Regions from separate parts of the Streptomyces sp. NPDC054841 genome, predicted to be linked through region 1. Evidence: riboswitches for the same ligand, from Rfam matches in the RefSeq annotation. Region 1 holds a riboswitch; the other holds the start of a gene.
The links. Region 1 has a riboswitch for S-adenosylmethionine ahead of thrC (threonine synthase). Riboswitches for the same ligand answer to the same signal wherever they lie in the genome.
Positions count from the first base shown of each region.

Region 2: another riboswitch for S-adenosylmethionine. It lies ahead of ACWGI8_RS25485 (aminotransferase class V-fold PLP-dependent enzyme); the one in region 1 lies ahead of thrC (threonine synthase).

Region 1 covers NZ_JBSGZO010000072.1:21,444-24,645, forward strand. Annotated here, with positions in the region: gene ACWGI8_RS13185 (MoaD/ThiS family protein) at 304-579, opposite strand; gene thrC (threonine synthase) at 576-1,886, opposite strand; SAM riboswitch class I at 1,880-2,035, opposite strand; gene ACWGI8_RS13195 (glucosyl-3-phosphoglycerate synthase) at 2,153-3,148, shown strand.
Region 2 covers NZ_JBSGZO010000213.1:228-3,429, forward strand. Annotated here, with positions in the region: gene ACWGI8_RS25485 (aminotransferase class V-fold PLP-dependent enzyme) at 1-1,319, opposite strand, end outside; SAM riboswitch class IV at 1,524-1,641, opposite strand; gene trpD (anthranilate phosphoribosyltransferase) at 1,834-2,898, opposite strand; gene qcrB (cytochrome bc1 complex cytochrome b subunit) at 3,026-3,202, opposite strand, start outside.

The DNA of each region.
Region 1 (3,202 bases):
GGGCAAGTCGGGCCCACCAAAGCGCGCATAAGCCGCATCGAAGTCGAACACTTTGGCTGCTTCTTGTCGCGCTCGGGCGCATTCTCATATGCGTCTGGCACAAGCAGTGGAGGGGACTTCCCAACTCTACCGCGCTCAACCATGCAGAATTGCCCCCTCCGCTTAGCTTGCGGAGGGGGCAATTCTGTTAACAATGCGTGGCGATCACGGCTCCGGCACGGCGCCCGACGGTCAGCCTCCGGAACTGTGCCGGATGGTCAGCCTCCGTGCCGGATGGTCAGCCTCCGGCACTGCGCTGAATGGTCAGCCTCCGGCGACGGCCGGGATGATCGAGACGCCCGCGCCGTCCGGCGTGGCCGTCTCCAGGCCCTGCTCGAAGCGGACGTCGTCGTCGTTGACGTACACGTTCACGAAACGGCGCAGCTTGCCCTGGTCGTCGAGAACCCGCGCCGCGATGCCCGCGTGGTTCTTCTCCAGGTCGGCGATGACCTCGGCGAGGGTCACGCCCTCCGCCGGGACCTCGGCCTGGCCGCCGGTGTAGGTGCGGAGGATGGTGGGGATGCGGACGTTGACGCTCATGCGAGGCCAGCCTCTCGGAAAGAGTCCAGGTTGGGGCGGATGACAGCGGACATACCCGTCGTGGGGGCCACCGCGTCGAGGGTCTTCAGGCCGTCACCCGTGTTGACGACGACCGTGGTGAGGGACGGGTCGATGACGCCTGCCTCGATCAGCTTCTTCGCCACGCCGAGCGTCGTGCCGCCGGCGGTCTCCGTGAAGATGCCCTCCGTGCGGGCCAGCAGCTTGATCGCGTCCACGATCTGCTCGTCGGTGACGTCCTCGACGGCTCCGCCGGTGCGCCGGCAGATGTCCAGGACGTACGGGCCGTCGGCCGGGTTGCCGATCGCCAGGGACTTCGCGATGGTGTCGGGCTTCTGCGGCCTGACCACGTCGTGGCCGGCCTTGAAGGCCACGGACACCGGGGAGCAGCCCTCGGCCTGGGCGCCGAAGATCTTGTAGGGCCTGTCCTCGACGAGGCCCAGCTTGATCAGCTCCTGCAGACCCTTGTCGATCTTGGTGAGCTGGGAGCCGGAGGCGATGGGGATGACGATCTGGTCGGGGATCCGCCAGCCGAGCTGCTCGCAGATCTCGTACGCGAGCGTCTTCGACCCCTCGCCGTAGTACGGGCGCAGATTGACGTTGACGAAGCCCCAGCCCTCGCCCGCCGGGTCGCCGATGAGCTCGGAGCAGAAGCGGTTGACGTCGTCGTAGTTGCCCTCGATACCGACGAGCTCGCCGCCGTAGACGGCGGCCATGACGACCTTGCCCTGCTCCAGGTCGTGCGGGATGAACACGCAGGAGCGGAAGCCGGCCCGGGCGGCGGCGGCGCCGACCGCGCCCGCCAGGTTGCCGGTGGAGGAGCAGGAGAGCGTGGTGTAGCCGAAGGCGCGGGCGGCCTCCAGGGCCTGGGCGACGACCCGGTCCTTGAAGGAGTGCGTCGGGTTGCCGGAGTCGTCCTTGACGAAGAGCTTGCCGGTGTCGACGCCCAGCTCGCGGGCGAGGTTGTCGGCCTTGACGAGCTTGGTCCAGCCCGGGTTCAGGTTCGGCTTGCTCGCCACGTCGGCGGGGACGGGGAGCAGCGGCGCATAGCGCCAGATGTTCTCGGGGCCGTTCTCGATCCGCTTGCGCAGGGCTTCCGGGTCGCCGCTCGGCAGGTCGTACGCGACTTCGAGCGGCCCGAAACAGATCTCGCAGGCGAAGATCGGGCCGAGCGCGAACCGCTCGCCGCATTCGCGGCAGGAGAGCCCGGAGGCGGGGCCGAGATCAACAGAGTCGGTGGTGGTGGCAACGGTCTGCACAGCCATGGAGGCGAGGCCCTTTCTCCTCATCTTCCTCGCGGCGCATCTCGCCACGAGACGGAATTGGCACCTTCCCTAGCCGGGGCCCCGCGCGAGTGTCGTATGACGTGCGACGAGAACCGGCTGGAGGGTTGCCGGGGCTTCAACGGGCCGTGTCCCTCTGCCCCTCTGGATGAGCGGTATTCGGTTGTTCGCGAGAGGACCCCCGACATGCGACGGCCGTTCGCGTTGTTCAAGACTGTAACCGAACCCCCGGACGCTTGAGATGGTCGTCCGATCCGCGAGATGGAGATCACGTGCTGGAAGAGGTGGAGCGCTGGCTGGCCCGGCGGTCCTGGTCGGTGGCGGACCGCCCCCTGGACCAGCTACTGGCCGCCAAGCAGAGCACCACGGTCAGCGTGGTGCTCCCTGCTCTGAACGAGGAGGCGACGGTCGGGGAGATCGTCGCCGTGATCCGGCGCGAGCTGATGTCGGAGGCGGTCCCGCTCGTGGACGAGCTGGTGGTCGTCGACTCGGGGTCGACGGACCGTACCGCCGAGGTCGCCGCGGCGGCCGGGGCACGCGTGGTGCACCGGGACGCGATACTCCCGCGCATACCGGCGCTGCCCGGCAAGGGCGAGGTGCTGTGGCGCTCGCTGCTGGTGACCGGCGGCGACATCGTCTGCTTCGTGGACGCGGACCTGAGGGAGTTCTCCGCGGACTTCGTCTCCGGGATCATCGGCCCGCTGCTGACCGAGCCGGACGTGCAGTTCGTGAAGGCGATGTACGAGCGGCCGCTCGGGACCACCGATGTCGACGCGCCCGCCTCCGGCAGGACCGGGCAGGGCGGCCGGGTGACGGAGCTGGTGGCGCGGCCGCTGCTCAATCTGCACTGGCCGCAGTTGGCCGGGTTCGTCCAGCCGCTCGGCGGTGAGTACGCGGCGCGGCGCTCGCTGCTGGAGCGGCTGCCGTTCCCGGTGGGGTACGGGGTGGAGCTCGGGCTGCTGGTGGACGCGCTGCACACGGTGGGCCTGGACGCGCTGGCACAGGTGGACGTGGGCGTACGGCTGCACCGGCACCAGGACAGCCAGGCGCTGGGCCGGATGGCGGCGGCGATCTACCGTACGGCCCAACTGCGGTTGTCCCGGGGTCATCTGGTGCGTCCGGCGCTGACCCAGTTCGAGCGCGGCGAGGACGGGTTCGTACCGCGGACCCATCCGGTGGACACCGAGGAGCGGCCGCCGATGGTGGAAATCCCCGAGTACGCGGAGTATGCGAAGCGGGCCGGGCGGCGTAACACGGGCGCGGCGTAGCCGGGCACAGCCAGTCAGATTGTCTAAATTTCGCATTTATGGGCTATGCGAGAC
Region 2 (3,202 bases), on a different contig from region 1:
CGGATCGCGTTCAGCGACCTCTCGCCCGGCTCGGCCTCCGGCGCACCGCACTCGCCCGGGTCCTGCGGGTCGCTGCCGAGCAGGGTGCGGACCAGCGGGTGGGCGCAGAAGAGGCCGTCCCGTACGCCGATGCCGTACTCGGCGGACAGCGCGGCGGCGAAGTGGGAGCTGTTCCAGCCCTCCACCACGAAGGAGATGACACCGACGCGCGGTGCGTCGTCGCCGAACAGCGACAGGATCTTGACTTCCGGCACCTCCGCCAGGCCCTCGCGGACCTTCGCGATCAGATGCCGCTCGCGCGCGACGAGCGCGTCGAAACCGGCTTCCGTCAGCGCCTTGCACGCGGACGCGATCGAGTAGACGCCGATGACGTTCGGCGAACCGGCCTCGTGGCGGGCGGCGGTGGTGTGCCAGTCCACTTCCACGCCACCGTCGTTGCGTCGCGCGACCTTCTTCGAGGCACCGCCACCGGCCAGGTACGGCTCCGCCTTCTGCAGCCAGTCCGCGCGCCCGGCGAGCACACCCGAGCCGAACGGGGCGTACAGCTTGTGCCCGGAGAAGGCGACCCAGTCGACGTCCAGGTCCTTCACCGAGACGGGGTGGTGCGGCGCGAGCTGCGCGGCGTCCAGCACGATGCGCGCGCCGTGGGCGTGGGCGGCGGCCGTGAGTTCGCGTACCGGCCAGAGCTCCCCGGTGACATTGGACGCGCCGGTCACGCAGACCAGCGCGGGGCCGTAGGGGTCACGGTCGGCGAGGGCCAGCTCCAGGGTTCGCACCGCCTCGCCCGGCGTGCGCGGCGCGTCGAGGTACGTCACGCGGGCGTCCCTCCACGGCAGCAGCGAGGCGTGGTGCTCGGTCTCGAAGACGAACACCTGGCAGTCGGCGGGGAGTACGGCGGCCAGCAGGTTGAGCGAGTCGGTGGTCGAGCGGGTGAAGACGACCTGGTCGCCGTCCCGGCAGTCGAGGAACTCGTGCACCGCCACACGGCTGTTCTCGAACAGGTCCGTGGAGAGCTGCGAGAGATACCCGGCGCCGCGGTGCACGCTGCCGTAGTACGGGGCGTACGCGGCAACGTCGTCCCACACCCGCTGCAGCGCCGGCGCGCTCGCCGCGTAGTCGAGGGCGGCATACGTGACCTCGCCGCCGGTCACGAGCGGCACGGTGACGTCCCGGCCGAGTACCGGCAGCGGGGCGGCACAGCAGGGGTCGGCGTCGGTGGCGACGACAGCAGAGGGGGCGGGGGCGGTGACAGCAGAGGGGGCGGTGACAGTGGCGGCGGCGGTGGCAGTGGCTTCGGCGGTGTTCGGGCATGCGGACATGGCGGTATCTCCCGGCAGGAAAAGGCGAATCGGCTTCAAGAACCCGTGCGGCAGCGGCCCAACCGGCGCTCCGCGTACGGGGGTTGCCTCGACGCACGGCGGTCACCGTACGGAGGGAATTGAAGTGAGGGGCTTCGCGCCCTATCGCATTCGCTTGCTCACGAGACTGCTCCCTTGAGGACCAGGACCCCAGGGGTTGCAAGGGGTCCGCGCTTGCCGCGGACCTCGCTGCCCACGGCCTGGTCTTCACCCGGGGCACCCCGCCACGGACGGAGGGTTGCCGGACAGCGGGCCGGGGCCGTAATCGCTGTCACTCATGACCTGTCGCGAAGCTATGCCAGCTGATCGCCCTCGCGCAACTCGTGTCCGGATACCGGGACGTCACTCGCCCGCGACTTCACCGCGACTTCCCGGCAGCTCCCCACGGCCCCACGACTCGCCATGGCTTCCCGCACGCAAGGGTGCGGGGCCCGTGCCCGCACAGACCCCGCACCAGCACGCCCGCCGCCGGGCGTTACGCGTTGCTCACCGCCACCCAGCGGTCCAGCGCCTGCTTCGCCGCCCCGGAGTCGATGGACTCCGCGGCCTTCGCGATCCCGGCCCGGAGTTGCTCCACCAGAGTGCCCCCGCCCGGCTCCAGCGCGGCCAGCGCCGCCGCCGAGTTCAGCAGGACCGCGTCCCGCACCGGGCCGGACTCACCGGCGAGGAGCCGGCGGGCGACATCCGCGTTGTACGAGGCGTCCGCGCCGCGCAGCGCTTCGACCGGGACCAGCTCGATGCCCACGTCCCGGGGGTCGAAGGCCTCCTCGCGCACCGCGCCGTCCCGGACGATCCACACCCGGGAGGTCGCGGTCGTGGTGAGCTCGTCCAGGCCGTCATCACCGCGGAAGACGAGCGCGCTGGATCCCCGCTCGGCGAGCACTCCGGCCATGATCGGCGCCATCCGGGCATCGGCGACGCCCGTGGCCTGGGCCTTCACCCGGGCGGGGTTGGTGAGCGGCCCCAGGAAGTTGAACGTCGTACGGATTCCGAGCTCCTTGCGCGCAGCGGCCACATGCCGCAGCGCGGGGTGGAACTTCACGGCGAAGCAGAAGGTGATCCCCGCTTCCTCCGCGACCTCGGCCACCCGCTCCGGCGTCAGTTCCAGATTGACGCCGAGCTTCTCCAGGACGTCCGAGGCGCCGCTCGCGCTGGACGCGGCACGGTTGCCGTGCTTGACGACCTTCGCGCCGGTGCCGGCCACGACGATCGCGGACATCGTCGAGATGTTGACGGTCTTCGCGCCGTCGCCGCCGGTGCCCACGATGTCGACGGTCGCCCCTGGGACGTCGATCACCCGAGCATGGGCGTACATCGTTCGTACGAGACCGGAGATCTCCTCGACCGTCTCGCCCTTGGCCCGCAGCGCGACGGCGAACCCGGCGATCTGGGCGTCGGTGGCCTCGCCCCGCAGAATCCGGTCCATGGCCCACGCGGTGGCTTCCGCGCTCTGGTCGCGGCCGTACAGCAGGGAGTCCAGTACCCCGGGCCAGGAAAGGCCCGCCGCGGTAGTGCCTCCTGCGGGGGTCACAGCGCTCATGGTCGCTCCTGGGTCCGTACGTATAGGAATGCCACCACCCTATCGAGCGCGGGGGGACGGCAAAGAGCCCCGTCCATCGAGTGGACGGGGCTCCTGCCGTGGCGATCGCTGCGATCAGTGGGTGGGATCAGTGGTGGCCGTGGCCGCTCGTGATCTCCTTGAACTCCTCGGCGGTCGGCTTGGGAATCTGGTTCCCCTCGCCGTAGTAGCCCTTGCTGAGCCTCGCCCGGAGCTTCTGCGTGAGCGGCACCTTGCGCTCGACACCGTTCTCGTCGACCGTCGGGCCGATCTCGAGCGGCTCGTA